Regions from separate parts of the Vibrio sp. SCP2 genome, predicted to be linked through region 2. Evidence: predicted binding sites of a transcription regulator. Region 2 holds the regulator's gene; each other region holds the start of a gene.
What was found. Region 2 encodes MetJ, which represses methionine synthesis genes. Its sites were predicted from a motif close to TTAGACNTNTANANGTCTAA; they were not measured.
Positions count from the first base shown of each region.

Region 1 (7,765 bases), on a different contig from region 2:
AATCAGCAACTTAGCAGCCCTTTCGCCGGCTAAAGAGTAACCTGGGTCAATACTAAATACTTTGGGAAACAGGAAGGAAAGCAGTTCATTTCCACCCACACCAGTGACAACCACATCTTCACGATTAAGCTCTTGTAAACGCTTAATGACCCCTAAAGCTAAGGTGTCACTGGCACAAACAATCGCTTGAACGTCTTGGTTCAAGACATCGTCCACCAGCAAATAAGCGCTCTCGTGGTTTAGTTGCCCTGTCTGATAGTTCGGTGAAATAGAGTGAGATTGGCACCAATCGAGGTAAGCGTCTAAACGTAACTTGCCCGTAGTTTTATCACTCGGATCGACACCAATAAATGCGACGTTCTTGAGGCTCTTTTGCTCTAAGAACTGCAACGCCTTAACAATGACCTGTCTATTGTCGTAGTTGATTGACGAAACTTTATCGGTGTCCATCGCGATAACCACAGTGCGATTATGCCAGCTCGCCAGCTTAGCAATATCAAAGTCACTAAAACCGAACACAATGACACCATCAACATTGCGCTTTTTCAGCACATCCAAATGGTCGTTGGTCTTTGCTCGATCGAACTGACTCTCCATAATGACAACATCATAGCCCGCGCTGTACAAGGTATTAAGCATACTGCCCACGGCTTTGTTTTCTGATGGAGAATCGAGACGAGAGATAATGACCCCCACCACTTTTTGGCTTCCTCCACGCATAGCTTGCGCCGATTTTGAAGGAACATAACCAGATTCCTGAATCACCTGTTCGACCTTAGCACGTGTTTCTGGCTTAACTTTAGGATCGTTGGTCAGAACACGAGAGACGGTCGATTTTCCAACACCGGATAACCGGGCAATATCAAGAATGGTTAGTTTTTTGCTCATAAAGTCGTGGGTCTAGTAGTTGGACGTTGCAAGGAGGCGATATGCCTCCAGACACGCTATCGTAAAAGATCTATTGGGTAATGCAATTTTTATACACCAAGTGGCCAAGTTCTAAGCGGGCTTCTTTGCCTTTGGTATAGAGGGTCACTGGGTTTTGTATTTCTGCGGTGCCATCATGGAGAATGTATTTAGTGCCAGAGCCAGAGGGAACCTGGATCATGCGATAATCTTTCTTAGGTAACCTTAGCAGTGCCGTATAATCATTGGGCATTAAGGCTAGCTTGAAGGTTTCGCCACCACTACATTGATAGAATAGAAAATCACCTTGGTAGTGGTTTTCACGTTCCATCGAAGTGAAAGAGCACGCTGACACGCTCAGCCCTAATGCGACTGCAAATAACAACCGATATCTCATGATTCCCTCCAAACAAAACAAAGGCCGCCCTTGGCAGCCTTTTTCAGTTTATTTCGCTAAATACGCTGGGACTTCTTTAATACTGTCGAGTACCACAGACGCGATAGCTTCGCCTTTCTCTGTAACAGGTTTGCCTGTACGGACAAGGATTTTGGTGCCAACACCGGCAGCTTCGGCTGCCATCATGTCTTCGGCTTTATCACCGACCATAACAGAGTTCGCCATATCAATTTTCAAGAAGTCACGCGCTGAGATAAACATCCCAGGCTTTGGCTTACGGCAATCACAATCTTGCTTATATTTGCCTTGACCGTGTTCAGCATGGTGCGGGCAGTAGTAAATACCATCAAACTCAACGCCGTTATCGACAAAGTTCCAGTCCATCCATTGGGTCAAAGATAGGAAACGATCTTCACTGAACATACCACGAGCAATCCCCGACTGGTTTGTCACCAATACCAGTTGGTAGCCCATATCTTTCAGTTTCTTGGTCGCTTCAAATACGCCATCAACAAACTCAAAATCGTGCTCATCATGAACATAGCCGTGATCGATGTTAATCACGCCATCTCGGTCTAAAAAGACTGCTGGTTTTGCCAAAATATGCTTCTCTATGTACTTTACTTTACAAGAATTATTGCACGCTTTATTTCTTTCATCACTATCTAATTACTAATCGATTGAGCAAAAGATACGTTTAGACGTCTAGACGTAAAAATATCTATTGACAGAAAACATGTAAGACCATAGCATCATCTACTAAATGAGATGTAGCTCAACATTATCTGCTGCTCTTCATCTAATCTGATAGCGGGTCTCTCGATGATTGAAATTAATCAAGTAAATAAGGTGTTCTACCAAGGCAGTAAGGAAATACATGCCTTAAAGGAGATCAACCTTCATATTCCACAGGGAACAATCTTTGGTGTTATTGGCTCATCGGGAGCAGGGAAAAGTACGCTTATTCGTTGTGTAAACATGTTAGAAGCACCGACAACAGGCTCGATTGTTGTTGATGGTGTCGATCTCACAACACTAAGTAAATCGCAACTTAGCGAAGCTCGCCGTAACATCGGTATGATCTTCCAACATTTCAACCTACTGTCATCGCGTACGGTTTTTGACAACGTTGCTCTGCCACTTGAGCTGGCAGGCAAAGATAAAGCGCACATCAGCACTAAAGTGACTGAGCTGCTAAAACTGGTCGGCCTTGAAGATAAGCATGAAAGCTACCCTTCAAACCTAAGTGGTGGTCAAAAGCAGCGTGTTGCGATCGCACGCGCTCTTGCGTCTGATCCAAAAGTTCTTCTGTGTGATGAAGCGACTAGCGCATTGGATCCGGCAACCACTCAGTCGATTCTAGAGCTGCTAAAAGAGATCAACCGCAAGCTTAACATCACTATGCTTTTGATTACTCACGAAATGGACGTGGTAAAAAGCATCTGTCACGAAGTAGCGATCATTGGTGATGGCGAGCTGGTCGAAAAAGGGACTGTCGGTGAAATTTTCGCTCATCCTAAAACAGAACTGGCGCATCAATTCATTCGTTCTACACTCGACTTGTCGATTCCAGAAGATTACCAAGTTCGCTTGCAAGCAACGCGTGTTGAAGGCAGTTACCCATTGGTTCGTCTAGAGTTCACTGGTGCAACAGTCGATGCTCCTCTGATGACGCAAATTGCCCGTAAATTCAACATTGATGTCAGCATTCTCAGCTCTGACCTCGATTACGCCGGTGGTGTGAAATTCGGCATGATGGTCGCAGAACTATTTGGTAATGAACAAGATGACAATGCAGCGATTGAGTTCCTGCGTGAGCACAAGGTAAAAGTAGAGGTGCTAGGCTATGTCCTTTAATGAAATTTCACAGTGGCTGAGCTTAAACAGCAATCTACTTATCGGCGCGACTTGGGATACTATCTACATGGTTGCTGTGGCGGGCATTGTTGGCTTTGCCGTTGGTATTCCACTCGGTGTGATTCTGCATATCACCAAGAAAGGTGGCTTACTTGAGAACACGAAACTAAACAGTGTACTCGGCGCTATTGTTAACGTGGGTCGTTCCGTTCCTTTCCTAGTACTGATGGTGGCTATTATTCCAGTTACTAAACTGTTAGTCGGCACATTTATCGGTACAACAGCAGCCATCGTGCCTCTTACAATCGGCGCGATCCCATTTGTTGCTCGCCTTATCGAAGGTGCTCTACTTGAAGTCCCAACGGGATTAGTTGAAGCAGCGCAATCGATGGGCGCAACTCCGATTCAAATTATTTCTAAGGTACTGCTTCCTGAAGCAATGCCTACCATCGTTAACTCGGTAACCATTACACTCGTCACGCTTGTCAGTTACTCAGCAATGGCAGGAACGGTTGGCGGTGGCGGTCTCGGTGACGTCGCCATTCGATACGGTTTCCACCGCTATGACGTGGTCATTATGGCCGTGACTGTGGTAATGCTTATCGTGCTAGTTCAGATCATTCAATCCATTGGTGATGCGATTGTTCGTCGTGTCGATCACCGCTAAGAACACAATAAAGAATACTCACAGATTTAATTTATAAGGAGATAGTGATGAAATTCAGTCTTAAAGGTCTATTAACTATCGCAGCTGCTGCATCAGCATTGGTACTAGCAGGTTGTGGTGAAAAAGAAGCAGATACTAGCAAGATCAAAGTTGGTGTTATGGCTGGTGCAGAGGCACAAGTGGCTGAAGTTGCTGCTAAAGTCGCTAAAGAAAAATACGGCCTAGATGTAGAGCTGGTTACTTTTACTGATTACGTAACACCAAACGCAGCACTAGACGATGGCTCTATCGACATCAACGCGTTCCAACACAAGCCATACTTAGATCAGCAAGTTGCCGATCGCGGTTACAAACTGACTATCGCGGGTAACACGTTTGTTTACCCAATCGCAGGTTACTCTAAGCAAGTGAAAGCGGTAGACGAAATTCAAGAAGGTGCTCGTATCGCAGTACCTAACGACCCAACAAACCTAGGTCGTTCACTGATTCTACTTGAGCAACAAGGACTGCTGAAACTACGTGAAAACGTTGGTCTACTAGCAACAGTGCGCGACATTGTTGAAAACCCGAAAAACATCACTATCGTAGAGCTAGACGCAGCACAGCTACCACGCTCTCTAGATGACGTTGCGCTTTCTGTTATCAACACAACTTACGCAAGCTCTATCAACCTAACACCACAAAAAGACGGTGTATTCGTTGAAGACAAAGAGTCTCCATACGTAAACCTAATCGTGTCGCGTGAAGACAACGCACAAGCGGAAAACGTCCAAAACTTTGTTAAGTCGTACCAGACTGAAGAAGTTTACACAGCGGCTTCTGACATTTTCCAAGGTGGCGTAGTTAAAGGTTGGTAATCACTTACTTTTGCTGACATAAGCTCTCAAGGGTTGACGTAATGTCAGCCCTTTTCTTTTGGCGGCGCAGCTCTTAGCCGCTCGAAATAGTCATCAATGATGGCTTCATAACGTCCGTCATCCTTCATTTCTCTTAGCACTTGGTCAAACTGGTCTCTTAACCACTGATGCTCTTTCAGCTTAGAAAACGCGATGTAACTTGGCGTGGCCTCGATTGGCGGCGAGAGTATTTCCAGTGCTTGTTCCATTTGTTCACTAGCCAGAATGCTTCGCGCACCAAAATCATTATTTACCCACACATCAGCACGCCCCGTCCTGACCAAGCGAGCGCAATCTTCAGTTCGGTTGCGCCAAAAGACTAATCTAAAACGTCCACCTGCCAATAAGGCATCCATCTGTTTACCATAACTGACCCTATTGACAGCGCAGATAGCGACAGACGAAACATCACGGGATAAAAAGTCGTAGCTACTTATCTTACTACTTCTTTTTACCACTAAGCTGATATTCTGCGTAAACAAGATCTCATTAGAGTAATCGGCAAACTTTTCGCGTGTTGGATTTTTAAATGCGGTAAAGATAGCGTCGGCACGACCAAACTGAACATTACTCAAGGCTCGTGCCCAAGGTAAAACTTCTATTGATATCTGGACATCGAGTTCATCAAACACGGCCTCAACAAGCTCGACGGCCACACCAGATAACTCCCCTTCGCGATGGACGATATAGGGTGGATAGTCAAGCGTGACTAACTGCACTGTGGTTGAACTGACTGCGGGAAGAGAGCACAACCATATCAATAGCGACAAAGCCCAAAGCTTACCCATGCTCGTTGGCTTGTATTACGGAATGATATGAGCCTGAAGAAAGCTCGGGATTGGAAAGAGCTGAGTTTGTTGAATCATTTTACCTCCAAGGCATAGCGCTCTACCGATAAGTAAAGTTCACCACTATCACTTGTCAACTCCTCAGACTGTTCAGAAAATCTATAGGTACAAAAAAGCCGGAGCAATGAGCTCCGGCTAAATCGTTCAATAAAGTACGTGTGATTAAGGCGTGTAGTACGTCGCCGCACCAGGACCTACAGGTAGACCTAAGATAAACACCCAAACGTAGAACAGTAAACTCCAACCCACGATGAACACGATTGAGTAAGGTAGCATGGTCGCAATAAGCGTACCGATACCTAGGTTCTTCATGTATCGCGTTGCTACAGCAAGGATAAGACCAAAGTAGCTCATCATAGGCGTGATGATGTTAGTAGTAGAATCACCGATACGGTAAGCCGCTTGAATAGTTTCTGGCGCGTAGCCAACCAGCATCAACATAGGAACAAAGATTGGTGCTGTTACTGCCCATTGTGCAGATGCTGAACCTATCATTAGGTTGATGAAGCCACACATAAGAATGAAGGCGAAGAACAGCATTGGGCCAGTTAGGCCAATCTCTTGTAGGAAGCTTGCCCCTGCAACAGCGAAGACTTGACCAAAGTTAGTCCACTTGAAGAATGCCACAAATTGAGCTGCGAAGAATACCAGTACAATGTACATGCCCATTGAAGACATAGACTTAGACATTGCATCGATAACATCGCGATCTGTCTTCATCGTGCCAACAACTTTACCGTAAACAAAGCCAGGTACAGCAAAGAATACAAAGATAAAGGCTACGATACTCTTCAGGAATGGTGAACCAGCAATGGTACCTGCGTCAGAGCGAAGGATGCCGTCTGCTGGAACGACTGTCCAAGCAAGAAGCGCTGAAACAACTAATACCACAAGACCTGCAAGCTTAAGACCTTTTTTCTCTACAGCAGTTAGACCACCCATTTTATCTTGAGATAGGTCTTCTGACGCTTCTTCATCATTGTATTTACCTAGCTTAGGCTCAACGATTTTTTCAGTAACAAAAGCACCAGTGATTGCAATAAAGAAAGTCGACACAAACATGAAGTACCAGTTAACTTCAGGTCCAACTGTGTAGGTTGGGTCAATCATTTGCGCTGCAGTTTCTGTAATACCAGATAGCAGTGGGTCAACAGTACCGATTAGCAGGTTTGCAGAGTAGCCACCAGAAACACCAGCGAATGCCGCAGCAAGACCGGCTAGAGGGTGACGACCTAAAGAGTGGAATAGCATTGCAGCTAGCGGGATAAGTACCACGTAACCTAGCTCAGATGCCGTATTAGAAATGATACCTGCGAATACAACCGTTACAGTAACCATGCGCTTAGATGCGCCCATTACCATACCGCGCATTGCTGCCGATAATAGACCAGAGTGTTCAGCGATAGCGACACCTAGCATAGCAACTAGCACAGTACCTAGCGGTGCAAAACCAACAAAGTTTTTCACTAGGTTAGTAACGATTAGCTCCAAACCATCAGCATTTAAAAGGCTGACAACGTGGATCATGCCGTCTGCTGCACGACCTTTCGCACCTTCAGGGCGCGGGTCCATAACAGATACTTCAAAGTAACCTGCAATACCAGATAGGACTAAGATAGCTAAACAGAAGATGGCGAATAGAGTGATAGGATGGGGTAATAGGTTCCCCAAATATTCAACAGCGTCTAAGAAACGCGTAAATAGCGGTTTCTTAGGTGAATTTTGTTTAATTGAAGCAGATGAACTCATCTGTTCCCTCCTTGTAGTTATTCCTGCGCAAATGTGACAAAAATGTTCCAAATGCCAGCGCAGGGTACTCGACAAAATACTCAATTAGAAATGCAAAATGTTACAAAGTGTGTAACAAATCATATTATTTAACGCATTTTGCACAAATAATTAGCAAATATCACCAAAACAAAACCAAATAACAGAATTATAATTTATATAAATACATTCATTCTGTTTATTTAATGGCCTTTAAGTCGTTGATTGGTATAAGGAGGAAACTCAACCACCAAAGAGAGGCATAAATTACGCTTATCTATAACCAAGCACTCTGGTGGTTTAAGAGAGGGGGAAAAGCCTCAAACTGCGATAGTCAAAAATGAGAGCTTTATCCTGTTGAGATTGGAGGCTACTTTTGCACCGCTTTAAATCTTGGATTGGTTTTGCAGATAACGTACAAACGCCC
Region 1 is NZ_JCAFVV010000004.1:37,063-44,827, forward strand. It holds gene treR (trehalose operon repressor TreR) at 1-888, opposite strand, end outside; gene AC5O63_RS13510 (MliC family protein) at 959-1,303, opposite strand; gene gmhB (D-glycero-beta-D-manno-heptose 1,7-bisphosphate 7-phosphatase) at 1,352-1,903, opposite strand; gene metN (methionine ABC transporter ATP-binding protein MetN) at 2,126-3,160, shown strand; gene AC5O63_RS13525 (methionine ABC transporter permease) at 3,150-3,827, shown strand; gene AC5O63_RS13530 (MetQ/NlpA family lipoprotein) at 3,875-4,684, shown strand; gene AC5O63_RS13535 (substrate-binding periplasmic protein) at 4,729-5,511, opposite strand; gene AC5O63_RS13540 (AbgT family transporter) at 5,734-7,320, opposite strand; gene ykgO (type B 50S ribosomal protein L36) at 7,709-7,765, opposite strand, start outside.
Region 1: a site for MetJ is predicted at 2,001-2,020, ahead of metN (methionine ABC transporter ATP-binding protein MetN). Genes of this name have one in related genera too.

Region 2 (7,765 bases):
GCCACGCTAGGTCTACCAGCTCAGCAAAAGGAACGCTGCCATCGTATTGCTGGAATAGCCACGAGAGGGTGCCTGAGAAAATACCTGATAATGCGATAATGTCATCGCCGCTTTCTCGTAGGTCTCGAACTGTGTGGTTAATTGGCAGCCCTGCACCAACGGTAGCGTTGTAAAGCCAGTGACGATTGATCTTTGCGAAGGCGTCTTGAACCTGATGGTAGTATTGGCTAGAAGCTGACCCCGCGACTTTATTTGCCGAGATCAAGTGCATGCCTTGCTCCGCAATTTCTAAGTAGCGTTGGGCTAAGGTTTGACTGGCAGTCACATCCAACACAACAAGATCATCATAGCCTTGAATAGCACCGAGTTTTTCAATCCAGTCGTTTCCTTCGTGGCTAGTCGCTTCGTCATCGAAATGAACACCAACTTGGCTCGCATCAATTCCTTTCGGGTCGAACCAATAAGTTTGGCTATCGATCACAGCCACTAACTCAAAGTTCATGCCATGACGCTTTTCTAGCTCGCCCTTTTGCTCGGTGAACAGTTCTAACCAGCTTGAGCCTATATTGCCTTTACCACATAGGGCAATGGCGACACGTTTCTGGGCTTGGAACAATTGGCTATGAATAGCTTTAACTAAAGGCTTAGTATCGGTTGTGCGTAAAACGGCAACTAAGCTAAGCCCTGACAATGACTCGGAAATAAACTCGACAGGTGAAGACTTGAGTTGCTGGTAGAAACCATAGCAGTGGTTAGCATTCTTGGTTACGCCTGCTCCTACCGCCGCTACCATCGAATAACCTTCTTTAAGCTTAATCTCCGCTTCAATTGCTGCGTCTTGGAGATACTCTAAAGCGCCACCCACTATTTCACTTGTATAAGCGAGACGTAAGCAATGTTGGTCGGCTTGAGCCTCATAAGTCAGTGGTTCAAGCTGGGCTCGCTTGAGGCTTGCAAGTACCTCATTTTCGACTCGCTGGAAATCATGACCAGAGGTGAAATTGAGTTGAATTAATAGCACTTCATCTAGGGATGAGATGATTTTTGCGCCGCGACCAGAAGCAAGAACACGTTCAATGCGTGTAGAGCCTGATTCTGGTTGGTAGCTGCAACGAAGATGCAGATCCATCGCACTTTGAGCAACGGGCTGTAATGTACGGCTATGCAGTACAGGGGCAGCAAGTCTTGCAAGCTCACTGGCTTCATCTAAGCGTAATAGCGGCAGAAGACAGGCATCTGACACTAACCTTGGGTCTGCACTGTATACACCTGCTACGTCACTCCAGATGGTTACGCGTTTCGCTTCTGCCAGCGCGCCGATAACGGTTGCTGAATAGTCTGAACCATTACGCCCTAATAATACGGTATGACCTTGACTATCTTGAGCCATAAAGCCAGTGATCACCACTCTATGGTGAGCGTGTTGCACTAATACTTCTTTAGTTAACGGGTAAGAAGCACCAAAGTCGACTTCAGGTTGAGTGCCCGCTTCAGCACGTAAAAATGCGCGAGCATCCTGAGCTACGGCAGGCAATGAATGTTGATTGAGCAGCGCTGCCAATAGGCGTGAAGACCATACTTCGCCATGGCCTAAAACGGCTGCTTTCTCAGCTTCGTTAAGCGGATAAGTCAACTCGCCCAAGGTGCTGAACTCATCATTTAAAGTAGCGAGTAGCTGCTGTTTTACTTCTCCTTCAATAAGCGTTTCAATCAGCTCAGTTTGAAACTGGCGTAGTGCTTGAAGTTCTTCATGAGCAATACGGCCATCTTTATTGAGGGCTTCGAGAAATGCAATCAAACGGTTGGTCGTTTTACCTGCAGCTGAAACAACAATCAGATCTTCTGATTGTGAATATTCTTTTAAGATACCGACGACGCGGCGGTAGCATTCAGGATCGGCTAGGCTGCTTCCACCAAACTTATGGAGTTGACGTTGAGTAGTAGGCATTAGAAGGCTTCCTTAGCTTTTGCAAAAGCTTGTTCAAGGTCAGCAATTAAATCTTCTGCATCTTCAAGCCCAACCGACAGGCGCAGAAGTTGTTGGGAAACACCTGCCTCTGCAAGTGCTTCTTCACCCATCGCTCGGTGAGTCATTGAAGCAGGGTGACAGATTAGACTCTCTACACCGCCGAGAGATTCAGCAAGTGAGAAAAGCTCTAGTTCACCAACAAAGAATTTAAGTTGTGCAAAGCTACCCGCGAATTCGAAGCTGAGCATAGAACCAAAGCCTGTTTGCTGCTTTTTAGCAATCTCATGGCCTGGGTGCTCAGGCAGGCTAGGATGATAGATGTTACCGACTAAGTCTTGGGTCTGTAAGAAGTCTAAAATTTGGCGAGAGCTCTCCTCATGCACCTTCATACGCGCCCCCAGTGTACGGATGCCGCGCAACGTCATGTAGCTATCAAATGGTGTGCCTGTTGCACCAATACAGTTCCCCCACCAAGCAAGTTCTTCAGCGTGTTCTTCTGTTTTGGTAATGACAACACCGCCAATAACATCAGAGTGACCATTGATATACTTAGTGGTTGAGTGAATAACAAAGTCGGCGCCAAGGTCTAAAGGCTTTTGGAACACGGGTGTCAAAAAGGTATTGTCGACAGCCACTAGAGCACCAACTTGTTTGGCTTTCTCACATACATTTGCGATGTCGACGACACGAACTAACGGGTTAGATGGTGTTTCCAATAGAATCAGTTTAGGCTTTTTAGCTAGGGCCTCAGCAAAGGCTTGTTCGTTAGATTGATCAACAAATAGAACTTTGAAATCACCTTTATTTGCGCGGGTATTGAATAGACGGTAAGTACCACCGTAGCAATCGTGCGGTGCGACGATAAGGTCATCTGGGCCAAGGAAAGCGGATACCCATAGATTCAGTGCCGAAGTACCACAGTTGGTCACGACCGCGCCTTTACCTGACTCAAGTTCAAACAGAGCAGTTTCGAGTAGCCCGCGGTTTGGGTTGCCTGAGCGGGTGTAATCGTACTTTGGTACATCACCAAAGGCTGGGAAGCCATAATTTGTCGAGAGGTAAATAGGTGGAACAACTGCGTGATGTTGAGTGTCGGACTCGATACCAGTACGTACCGCGATTGTGGCTGGTTTGCGGGTGCTCATAAGTGTTTCCTTTCGAACTTTAGTGACTTCTATTTGGGAATACGCTATACCTTTATCTTGTTAGATATATGTTATTCCAATCCCATACCTTTCCACTTTACTTATCATTATTGTGGACGTCAACACTTCTAGACGTCTATATGTCTTTGCTTGTGGCTATAAATACCGCTAAAATTAGGGATTCTATTTTCAACCATAAAAAATAACGAAAGGTGCGCAATGGCAGATTGGAATGGCGAATACATTAGCCCATATGCTGAGCATGGAAAGAAAAGCGAACAAGTAAAGAAGATTACAGTTTCTATTCCATTGAAAGTATTAAAGGTTTTGACTGATGAGCGTACACGCCGCCAGATTAATAACCTGCGCCACGCAACAAACAGCGAGCTATTGTGTGAAGCTTTTTTGCATGCATATACCGGGCAGCCACTGCCGACTGATGAAGATTTACGTAAAGACCGCCCAGACGATCTCCCTGCTGAAGTGAAAAAACTGATGACAGAGATGGGAATTGAGTTCGAATCTTTCGACGAATAATAAAAATAGTCGCACCTAATTTTCGCACGCTGACGAAATTGAAATAAAAAAAACCGCTGTCTTAACAGCGGTTTTTTCGTTCTCGAAGAGACTATTTAGCCAATTTACTCGGCCATATAATTTTCTGGCATTTCAATGCGAGCAACACCTGAGTCAACAGCGGCCTGAGCAACGGCTTTAGCAACACGAGGCAATAGACGTGGATCCATTGGTTTTGGAATGATGTAACCAGGACCAAATGACAGTGCATCAACGCCAGCAGCTGCTAGGACTTCGGCTGGTACTTCTTCTTTCGCTAGTTGGCGAATAGCGTCTACCGCTGCCAGTTTCATCTCATCATTAATTTCACTTGCGCGCACGTCTAGCGCACCGCGGAAGATGAATGGGAAACACAGCACGTTGTTTACTTGGTTAGGGTAATCACTACGACCAGTACCCATGATCAGATCGTTACGTACTTCGTGAGCAAGTTCAGGTTTGATCTCTGGATCTGGGTTAGAACACGCAAAGACGACCGGTTTGTCTGCCATCAACTGAAGAGCTTCTGGTGAGAGTAGGTTAGGGCCTGATACACCAAGGAACAGGTCAGCACCTTCGATAACGTCTTCTAGTGTGCGCTTATCGGTGTTGTTGGCGAATAGCTGTTTGTATTCGTTAAGATCGTCACGACGAGTGTGGATAACACCTTTACGGTCAAGCATGTAGATTTTCTCACGCATCGCGCCACACTTAATCAGTAGCTCCATACATGCTACTGCTGCTGCACCTGCACCTAGACACACAATCGTTGCGTCTTCTAACTTCTTCCCTTGAAGTTCAATGGCATTAAGCATACCTGCCGCGGTAACAATCGCCGTACCGTGCTGGTCATCGTGGAAAACAGGTACATCACAACGCTCAATCAACTGCTTTTCGATTTCGAAACAGTCTGGCGCTTTGATGTCTTCTAGGTTAATACCGCCAAAAGTATCGGCGATGTTAGCAACGGTATCGACAAACTCTTCGATAGTACGGTGCTTTACTTCAATATCAATTGAATCTAAACCCGCAAAGCGTTTGAAAAGCAGAGACTTACCTTCCATTACAGGTTTAGATGCTAGAGGACCTAAATTGCCAAGACCAAGAATCGCCGTACCATTTGAGATAACAGCAACCATGTTGCCTTTTGATGTGTACTTGTAGACGTTGTCAGCGTTTTGTGCGATTTCACGTACAGGCTCTGCTACACCAGGGCTATAGGCTAGAGCAAGATCTTTAGCCGTTTCTGCTGGTGTTGTTAGTGCGACTGCAATTTTACCTGGAGTTGGGTAAGCATGATAATCCAAAGCTTGCTGACGAAACTGTTCTTCTGGGGATACTTCTTGGCGATTGTCGTCTGACATAGGTGTAGGTACTCATTAATAATTATATGGAATGGGGAAATCCATTCTAGAGTAACTAAGTCAAGCTGCCTAGGTCAGAATGCGAGCCGAAGCAATAAAAAGTAGTAAATGACTGGAGATAAGACCAGATGAACAGAGATATGGCTAGCGAATATTAAAATTAATAATAGATTACTCTGCAAAATGGATATTGCGTGAGTGACAGATAACAAAAAAGGACGCCTGAGCGTCCTTTTTAGATTCGGCTAAGAAGAAATTACTTCTTGCTTGATAGAGCACCGAAACGCTTGTTGAAGCGATCAACACGGCCGCCTGTATCAACGATACGTTGCTTACCAGTGTAGAATGGGTGACATTTGTCACATACGTCTAGGTGGATAGACTCTTTAGCTAGAGTTGAGTTGAACTCAAAAGAGTTACCGCAAGAACAAGTCGCTTTTACTGCTTTGTATTCTGGGTGGATACCAGCTTTCATGGGAGAACCTCTAAATATAGGCCGTGTCGCTATCCGATTCTAAGCCGGACACCACACGTAGTTAATAAAAAACCTTTTCGGATACCGCTGCTGTAAAGCTAGCCATATCACTAAGGCGCGATATAGTAATGAATACCTGACTTAGGATCAACCAGTTTAGACCCGAAATCGCTACTTTTTTAGCCTAAGTTATTCTTGATGCTTGAATCGCGCTCTCTTTCCACTGCTAGGCTTTTCCCTTAGACTAGCCTACGTAACCTCTCACTTAGCTGTATAGCCTATTATGCGACCAACAATTGCGCGCGTGGCATTGCCTGTGCCTCTCGACAAACAGTTTGATTATCAGATCCCTAACCACCTATTTCCTATCATAGGTGGGCGTGTCTCTGTCCCTTTTGGTCGTCAAACTCTGGTTGGCATTGTCACTGCGTTGGTAAATGAATCAGAATTCAGACTTGATAAGCTTAAGCCGATTAAGCACGTGTTGGATAACCAGCCTGTGTGGCCTGAAAAGCTCTACTCCTTGCTATTTTGGTGCAGTCAGTTTTACCAGTATCCGCTTGGTGACACTTTGTTTAATGCCATGCCAAGTGCGCTGCGAAAAGGTAAAGACGCTGATTTCGCGACGCTGGTGGAATGGCAGCTCACCGCGAGTGGTCGCGACCAACTGATGGCGGGTTTCGGCCGCGCGGTGAAACAAGCCAAAGTGATGCATATGCTGGAGTCAGGCTTGATTCCTCATCAACGTTTTGTCGATGAAGAGATCAGTTCATCTGTGCTAAAGACCTTAGCGGAAAAAGGCTGGATTGAATCGATAGAGAAAAGTCCAGTGATTCGTGAGTGGAAACATGACGTTGAAGCTGATGTCGATAAGCCAAAGCTAAACTCTGAGCAGGCGGTGGCGATTGCGACAGTGAATAGTAATGAAGGTTTCGCTTGTTACCTGTTAGAAGGGGTAACGGGATCTGGTAAAACGGAAGTGTACCTCAACCTGATTAAGCCTGTGCTTGAGCAAGGCAGGCAAGCGCTAGTTCTTGTGCCCGAGATAGGGTTAACGCCGCAAACCATTAATCGGTTTAGAAAACGTTTTAATGTCCCAGTTGAGGTGGTGCACTCTGGTTTAAATGATACAGAGCGACTTAACGCTTGGCTTAGCGCGCGTGATAACGCCGCTGGCATTGTGATTGGTACTCGCTCTGCGTTGCTTACGCCTTTTGTCAACCTTGGCATTATCATTGTTGATGAAGAGCATGATGCTTCGTATAAGCAGCAAGACAGTCTGCGCTACCATGCGCGTGATGTGGCGGTGATGCGTGCCAACAAAGAGCAGATCCCAATTGTACTGGGCTCAGCTACACCAGCTTTAGAAACTCTGCATAACGCCTTAAGTGGTAAGTACCATCATCTAGTGCTTTCTTCTCGCGCAGGAGCGGCGACGCCAACGACCAACAAAGTGCTAGATGTGAAAGGGCTATATCTAGAAAGTGGTCTTTCTGCGCCACTCATCGCTGAAATGCGCCGCCATTTAAAGGCAGGCAACCAAGTGATGCTGTTTTTAAACCGACGCGGCTTTTCTCCAGCGTTGATGTGTCATGAATGTGGTTGGATTGCGGAATGTAAGCGCTGTGATGCTTACTATACCTATCACCAGAACAGCAATGAAATTCGCTGCCACCACTGTGGCTCACAGCAACCGATTATTCATCAATGTCAGGGCTGTGGTTCGACGCACTTGGTAACAGTAGGTGTTGGAACTGAGCAGTTAGAAAAACAGCTTGCTGAACTCTTTCCAGAATTTAAAACCATTCGAATTGATCGAGACAGCACGCGCCGAAAAGGTAGCCTAGAGAGTGCACTAGGGGCGATCCGTAATGGTGAGTATCAGATCTTGATTGGTACGCAAATGTTGGCTAAAGGTCATCACTTCCCAGACGTTACTCTGGTAGCACTATTAGATGTGGATGGCTCTCTTTACAGCAGTGATTTCCGAGCGTCTGAGCGTCTGGCACAATTGTTTATACAGGTAGCTGGACGGGCAGGGCGTGCAAGCAAGCCGGGTGAGGTAGTGCTGCAAACCCACCACCCAGAACATAGCCTACTGCAAGCGTTATTAACTAAGAGTTATCGCCACTTCGCTGAAACGGCTTTACAAGAGAGAAAGCTAGCGCAGTTACCACCGTATTCGTTTCTGACCCTGTTTAAAGCGGAAGCGAACCACTCTCAGCCCGTCGAGGAATTTCTTCGTCAGGTTCGCCAT
Region 2 is NZ_JCAFVV010000012.1:67,696-75,460, reverse strand. It holds gene AC5O63_RS20695 (bifunctional aspartate kinase/homoserine dehydrogenase II) at 1-1,948, opposite strand, end outside; gene AC5O63_RS20690 (O-succinylhomoserine (thiol)-lyase) at 1,948-3,114, opposite strand; gene metJ (met regulon transcriptional regulator MetJ) at 3,334-3,651, shown strand; gene AC5O63_RS20680 (malic enzyme-like NAD(P)-binding protein) at 3,756-5,033, opposite strand; gene rpmE (50S ribosomal protein L31) at 5,290-5,508, opposite strand; gene priA (primosomal protein N') at 5,792-7,765, shown strand, end outside.

Region 3 (7,765 bases), on a different contig from region 2:
GTTACGAACGACTATTTCGCAAGTGAAAGCCGATTCAATGGTTCATCTAGTCGAGCATAGCCATCACGTAGACGCGGGTGACCCTTTATCTTTGGTCTATCAGTACTTCGCAGATGGATTCAACGACTACTTACCCGTGGTAGAAGACAAGGTGTGTGTTGGCTATATAGATAGAGCTAATATGAATCTTCACTTAACGCCGAATATGGGAACCGATCTCGAATCGAATAAAGAGAATGCTTATTGGCACAAACCGGCAAATAGGCTGATGTTGCCCGTTAAAACAAAGGTGGCTTGGGATACAGCGCAATCTGAGATCACTCGCTTAGTAGCACAAGCAACACCATTCCCTTGGATACTCGTTGATGAGCAGGGGGTGTTCAAAGGCATTGTGAGCTCAAAATCTGTGATGGAGTATTTGGCTAATAATAATTCTGTCACTTAAGGAATCTTGTTCTAACTTTAATACTAGGGATTACTAAACTAAAGGATGATCCTATGTATAGGGAGTTAGGTTCCGCCCAGCTTTCATCAAGCCACGGCGATTCAGGTGTCGCTAAGACACTGGATTGGGTATGGGACTTAGAGCATCACCAACTCACTATCGATGAAGCTCTATGCGGGCAGGTTTTAAATTCGGAACTTCCATCGTTAACGGGCAATGCTTTACTGCCTTGCATGAGCTATCACGATCAAACCGAACTGCTTGCTCTGCTAGCGGAGGCGGGGAGACTCCGTTCTAAACAGCGTTTTTGCTGCTGTTTACAACTGAGTGATGACCAGTGCTGCTACGTCGAGCTGATCTTCCAAGGACAAGATCGTTACACAGTCACAGGGAGCATCACACCGCTACTGTTTGTTCATGCCACAACTTCTACGCTGAGTGCTTTGTTTGAGCAGCTATTTAATAATCCTCATCACGGGGTAGTGCTTGCTGATAGTTCACGTAAGATCGTCGCATGCAACGACTACTTTCTTACCCATACCCATTACTCCAATCAACAGTTGGTCAATCAACCGATGGACCTACTTAATTCCGAAAAACACAGTGATGGGTTTTATCACAAAATTTGGCAGCAAACAGAGCAAGAGGGCAGTTGGTCTGGCGTCGTGCTTATCCAAAGTGCCCGAGGTCAAACCTACCCTCAAGATTTAACACTACAAAAGATAGATTTAGTAGAAGGGACATTCTATGTTGGCGTCTATCTTGACCTCTCAAACAATCTTTACCGCATCGCGGATGTGGAACTCGGTGGCGTAGAGCTGCTCACTCAATTGCCAACCGAGAAGCAGTTTACCCGCACTATAGCCAATCAGTGGATGGATGCCGCGGAGCCTAATATCAGCATGGTGGTCGCGTTTCACCCTAACTTCTCTCAGGTAGATGACTTTGAGTTGAAATCTATGCTCTCTGAACACCTGAATAAGAACAAAGTCGCCAAGTTTGTTGGTTACCTTGGTAGCAACCATTTCGTTGCGTGTTTGGAATGCGACAAGGTCATTGGGCCATCGCAAATCAGATTAATTCATCAAACTATTCGACGTTTTTTCGCGACGCTTAATCACGATGCAGGCAAAACCATCCACAATGCGATCATAAACGGCCGAGTTGGTGTCTCAGTATTGGGGCATGATACTCACAGCCCGAAGAAATTAGTTTCCCACTCAGTGCAGGCGATGCTTGAGCAATCAAGCGCGCAACGTGGGCAAATTACCTTTTATCATGGCGCACTGCATAAGGAAGTATTACGCCGAAAAGAGCTAGAGGAGTGGGCCGAAAAGCTAATTAAATCTCAAACCGTTGAAGTCTATTATCAGCCCATTGTTGATGTAAAAAACTGGGACATCGTGAAGTTTGAAGCGCTAAGTCGCTTTAAAGATCAGAATGGAAAAATTCTCAATACCCAAGAGATGGTGATGATTGCCGAGGATTTGGATTTGGTGTCTGATTTAGACTGGTGCGTAGGTAAAAAAGCGTTGCAAGACCTGAAGAAAATTCAAGAGCGTTTTGGCGGTAACTTGGGGGTGACCATCAATCGCTCGTTAAACACTAAGCTTGAAGTCGATGAAGTACTGCAAAGTGCCGACTCTTTGGTGCATCAATATGCTTCTAGCCCTGAGACCGTCACCATCGAATTGACCGAGAGTGCGTATTTTGACAGTGAATCACGCCAATCAAGTTTGATCCGAAATATTCGGCGCAGAGGGGTTAGCGTAGCCATTGATGATTTTGGCACAGGCTATAGCTCGTTTGCCTACTTGAGTGATTGTAACTTCGACATCCTCAAAATTGACCGCGAGTTCGTCAAGGATCTCAAAGAGGGCTCGCACAAGTATTATATTGTCAAAATGATCACTCAACTCGCTCATACCTTGAACGTTCAAGTCGTCGCAGAAGGGGTGGAAACTCGCAATGAGTTAGAAGTAGTTTGTGGTTTAGGTGTTGACTATATCCAAGGGTATTATTTTTCTAAACCACTGCCTTTTGATGAGTTAGAGAGTGCATGGGGATACTATGAAAAACTGGAAGGCTTTTTGTCTAGCGCAGGGCATGCGAGACAAGTTGGGATATTAAGCATTACTCAAGTCCATATCCCGACCCTTACACCGGATGACACACTTGATAAAGCGAGAGCCTTACTCGACTCTGAGCAATACCGACTTGAGGTGATTCCGATCGTCGACCGAAAAGTATGTGTTGGCATTGTTGGTAGAGAGGAGCTGAACTACCATTTGTCACCCACATTAGGCACTAAATTGGAAACGAGCAAAGATCAATCGATCAGTCGTAAACGACTCAATCAAGTCATGCGGACCAACGTATTCAGCGTTTCACACCACTCTAAGGTGTCCAAAGTGAGTGAAATCATTAAGTCAGGTATTAAGCCTCCTTGGCTAGTTGTGAATGATTCCGGAGAGTATCTCGGTATTGTCACCAATCAAGATATTTTGGAACACTTCGCCAATGGCTAAAATTGCTCAATCTGCTATTATCCGCACCCTATAATTCATTCAAATCAATGACACTATGGTTCAGCAATTACTTACGGTGTTCGCACCTATGTTACTGGGTGCACAGCTCATTCTTACTTTAATTCTCGTCAAAGGTGACATCTGCCCTGGGCAAAGAGGTCGCATTCACAAAGTTCTTCCGCCTTTAGCGATTATGTGGCTTGCTGTCGCGTCACTACGCATTGAAGCCATGATGATTGTCTTTGCTATCGCCTATTTCTATTCCCAAGTTCAAACCAAAAAAACACGAGATCAAGGGCCGATCTGGGTGATGTATTTAGCAAATGGTTTGGCGCTAGCTTATGTCGGTATTGAGGTTGGCTCGCAGGCATCTTTGGCTGGTGGGTTAAGTGTGTTTGTGCAGATCAGTCTTTTAGGGGCTTTGCTTGCTCATTTGTTACTGACTATCGCACGCACGCGCTTGCAGGCTTTTCACCGTATTCTCCCTGTTTCTGGCGTTGTTTCGGCGATGCTGATGAGCCTTGCGATATTACTCAAAGCTAATGGTCTAGATAATGAAATTTTAACCGTAGTTATTCAGCCTTTGCTAGTTGGTTTTGCCCTGATGATCAGTTCAGTCTTTGTCTGGTGTTGGCATATGCTGACGGCCAAAGAAATCAACAAGATGCAGCTTGGCATTGCGCTAGCGTTTATGCTGATTGCGGCGACATCTAATCAGGCTATTTTTGCTCTGTAAATCGGATAAAGTTTAGAGCTAGCTCACTTCAAAAGCGCACATTTGCGTCTACGCTTGTAAGAGCAACGGCGTTAAAGGAGGCGGTGATGGATCTCAGCAATGTAGGACGCTTAGACAGCGCAATTTTATTGGGAATCGTGAATGAAAAGCTGCGCTTAGAGTGTGATTCTTTTGAAGAGTTAGTCTCTATGTACGAGATGGATGTTGAAGCGGTGATTGGTAAGCTTGATGTGCTCGGTTATCAATACGACCCTTTAACTAATCAGTTCAAATCTTATGACAGATAAAACAAAAAAGAGGCGCTAAGCCTCTTTTTTTGATCCTCTATACCGTTTTTATTCCATCTAAGTGGCTTTGAGACTGAATTCTCGCGGTGTTAAAAAATGCCTGCAAGTAGCGTTTACTTTTATCTGTGTTGCGTGTTGCAGCAAACAAGCGTCGCCATAATCCGTTGCCGAGAGGAATACTGGTAATCAAGCCTTGCCTTGAAAACTCACTGATTGCCCAGTTGGGTAACGCAGCCACGCCAAGTCCGGCAGACACCATCTGAATCAGCATTAAGGTATTGTCTGCTTGTTTCCATTTTGCCGGCTCAATGCCCGCAGGTTGTAGGAAGTGTTTGACAACATCGAGTCGCGACTTTTGTACTGGGTACGACAGCATGGTTTGCTCTGCGAGATCTTCTGGCTCAATACACTCTTTGTCTGCTAAAGGGTGAGAGGTTGACGTAACCAAGCGCATTTCAAAATCAAACAGGGGTTCATAGTGCACTTCGGAACGAGGTTGAATATCTGAAGTGATAACCAAATCAAGTTCTCCCGCCATTAGCGCTGGCAACGGTTCAAACCCAAAACCGGATGAGAAATCGAGTGTGACGCTAGGCCAAGCCACCTGATACTCCTTAAGTGCAGGCATCAGCCACTGGAAACACGAATGGCATTCAATCGCCATGTGCAGTCGACCGTTGACATCCTCTTTCAAGCTCGCAATTTCATTTTCTGCTTTGGCAATTTTAGGCAACACATCATCAGCCAGTTTTAGAAAGATCTCACCTTCAGAAGTGAATTTTACCGGACGAGTTTTACGCAAAAATAGCTGCCCACCAATTCTCGCTTCCAGATCTTTGAGCTGATGTGACAAGGCCGACTGGGTTAAATGTAGCGTGGTTGCGGTTGCGGTTAGCGATCCAGTATCACGTAAAGTAGTCAATGTTTTCAGATGCTTGAGCTCAATCATGAATTTCCCTCAGATGATGTGTGAACAGCATGAATATTTATAACCTACCCTGTTTTTGTAGGAGTGTAAACATCTAGACGTCTGTAATGTTAACTAATTGTGTTGATTAAATTGTTGAGACTGGAAAATTGGATTATGAAATTTTCTAATAAACAAGTTGAATATTTGGAGGTTGTTCGAATCGGTGTTTGACGAGATAGTTTAGCCATCCAGACATCTTAAAGGTGTTCTGCACAGAATGATTAAATGACAAAATTAAGAATGACAAGGAGCGGCAAGATGACAACGACAACGCATATACTAGGTTACCCTCGCATTGGTGAAAAACGTGAACTCAAATTTGCACTAGAGAAATACTGGCGTGGAGAAATTGACCAAGCTGAGCTGAAAGCAGTAGGCGCTGGGCTACGTAACAAAAACTGGAATACGCAATCTGAAGCTGGGTTAGAGTTTGTGACCGCAGGTGATTTTGCTTGGTATGATCATGTGCTTACCACTACCTTACTGCTAGGGCACGTTCCAAAACGACATCGCGAAGGTTTCCCTGACCTTGATACCTTATTCAAAGTGGGTCGTGGTCAATCTCAGGCAGGATGTGGTTGTAGCGGTCACGCGGCTTCAGACATGACGAAGTGGTTTAACACTAACTACCATTATATTGTGCCGGAGTTCAGTCAGGACGATACGTTTGAAGTGAGCTGGCCTCAACTGTTTGAAGAAGTGAACGAGGCGGTTAAAGCTGGTCATAAAGTCAAACCTGTATTACTTGGCCCTCTGACTTATCTGTACCTAGGTAAGGAAGTAGATGAGGGGTTTGATCGCCTGTCTTTGCTACCTCGTCTATTAACCGCTTATCAGGCAATCTTAGCGAAGCTAGCGAAACAAGGTGTTGAGTGGGTACAGATTGATGAACCGATTCTCTCTCTTGAGCTGAACAAGCCTTGGCAAGACGCGTTTAAATTGGCGTATCAAGTCATTCGCAGTGATGTGAAGGTTCTGCTTACCACGTATTTTGATTCAGTTAGCGACACGCTTGATAAAGTTGTCGAGCTAGCTGTAGATGGCTTACACATTGATTTGTCGGCAGCGCCTGAACAACTAGACGCTGTTGTCGAAAAACTGCCTGAACATTGGGTGCTGTCTGCTGGTGTAGTGAATGGGCGTAACGTGTGGCGTGCAGATTTGAGCGCTCAACTAGCGTTACTGCAACCGCTTAAAGATAAGCTCGGTGACAAGTTATGGGTGGCGAGCTCGTGTTCACTACTGCACAGTCCGGTGGATCTAGAGTTAGAACCTGTATTGACGGAAGAAGTGCGCAGCTGGTTTGCTTTTGCTAAGCAGAAAGTAACGGAAGTGGCGCTACTGGGTAAGGCGCTAGATGGTAACCAAGAAGCCATTCTTGCTTGTGACACCTATAGTGCGCCGATCCAAGCACGTAAAACCGCAACTCATGTCAATAAGCCGCAAGTTCAAGCGCGTTTAAATAGTATTACTAAGTCTTTGGCAGAGCGTAGTGCTCCCTATGCTGAGCGAGCCGCGCACCAAAGTGAAGTATTGGGGCTGCCGCTGTTTCCAACCACGACCATTGGCTCTTTCCCGCAAACGAGCGAGATTCGAGTTCAACGCAGCGCTTATCGCACAGGTAAGTTGTCACAAACGGAATACGATCAAGCCCTAAAAGGCCATATTGCAGATGCGGTTAAACGCCAAGAAGCGTTGGATCTGGATGTCTTGGTTCACGGCGAAGCTGAACGTAACGATATGGTGGAATACTTTGCAGAAAACTTAGCGGGTTTCCAAACCACAAAATTTGGTTGGGTGCAGAGCTACGGATCTCGCTGCGTTAAGCCTGCCATTGTCGTTGCTGACATTGAACGCGAAAAACCGATGACGGTGGAATGGTCTACCTATGCGCAGTCTTTAACATCGAAACAGATGAAGGGCATGCTAACGGGGCCAGTGACGATTCTTTGTTGGACATTCCCACGTGAGGACATCACTCGCAAGCAAATCGCGGATCAACTTGCACTCGCACTGCGTGATGAAGTGTCAGACTTACAAGATGCGGGCATTAACATTATCCAAATTGATGAGCCAGCGATTCGTGAAGGCTTGCCACTTAAGAAACGCGATCATAAAGAGTACTTAGAATGGGCAGTGGATGCGTTTAAGATTTCAGCGGCAAGCGCCAAGCCAGAAACTCAAATCCACACTCACATGTGTTACTCAGAATTCAATGAGATCATTGAATCTGTCGCCGCGCTAGATGCTGACGTGATTACCATCGAAACATCGCGTTCAAACATGGAACTGCTTAAAGCATTTGAAGACTTCAACTATCCAAATGAGATTGGCCCAGGTGTCTATGACATTCACTCGCCAAACATTCCAACTAAAGAATGGATTGAAGGCCTACTCAACAAAGCGGCAGAAAAGATTCCTGCGCAGCGCTTATGGGTGAACCCAGATTGTGGACTGAAAACACGTAACTGGGCAGAAACGGAAGCATCATTATCCAATATGGTGTTAGCTGCTAAAGAACTGCGTAAAAGCTACCAAGCGTAACCTTGAGTTGTAAAACAATAAATACCGACCCTTTTGGGTCGGCATTTTCGTCTATTCCACTCAACATTAATTAGATTGCTTGGCCATTTACCGTGACTTCTACGTCGATGTTACCGCGCACAGCGTTTGAGTAAGGGCACACTTGGTGCGCAACGCGAACGAGCTCAAGCGCTTGTTCTTGAGGTAAATCGATTGATGCAGCAAGGCTTACCGTTAGCGCAAAACCGCCTTGTTCGTTCGGACCAATCCCAACCT
Region 3 is NZ_JCAFVV010000002.1:403,568-411,332, forward strand. It holds gene AC5O63_RS09735 (sensor domain-containing phosphodiesterase) at 1-445, shown strand, start outside; gene AC5O63_RS09740 (EAL domain-containing protein) at 499-2,973, shown strand; gene AC5O63_RS09745 (HI_1241 family integral membrane domain) at 3,029-3,709, shown strand; gene AC5O63_RS09750 (DUF4250 domain-containing protein) at 3,796-3,996, shown strand; gene metR (HTH-type transcriptional regulator MetR) at 4,034-4,945, opposite strand; gene metE (5-methyltetrahydropteroyltriglutamate--homocysteine S-methyltransferase) at 5,225-7,510, shown strand; gene ohr (organic hydroperoxide reductase Ohr) at 7,581-7,765, opposite strand, start outside.
Region 3: a site for MetJ is predicted at 5,147-5,166, ahead of metE (5-methyltetrahydropteroyltriglutamate--homocysteine S-methyltransferase). Genes of this name have one in related genera too.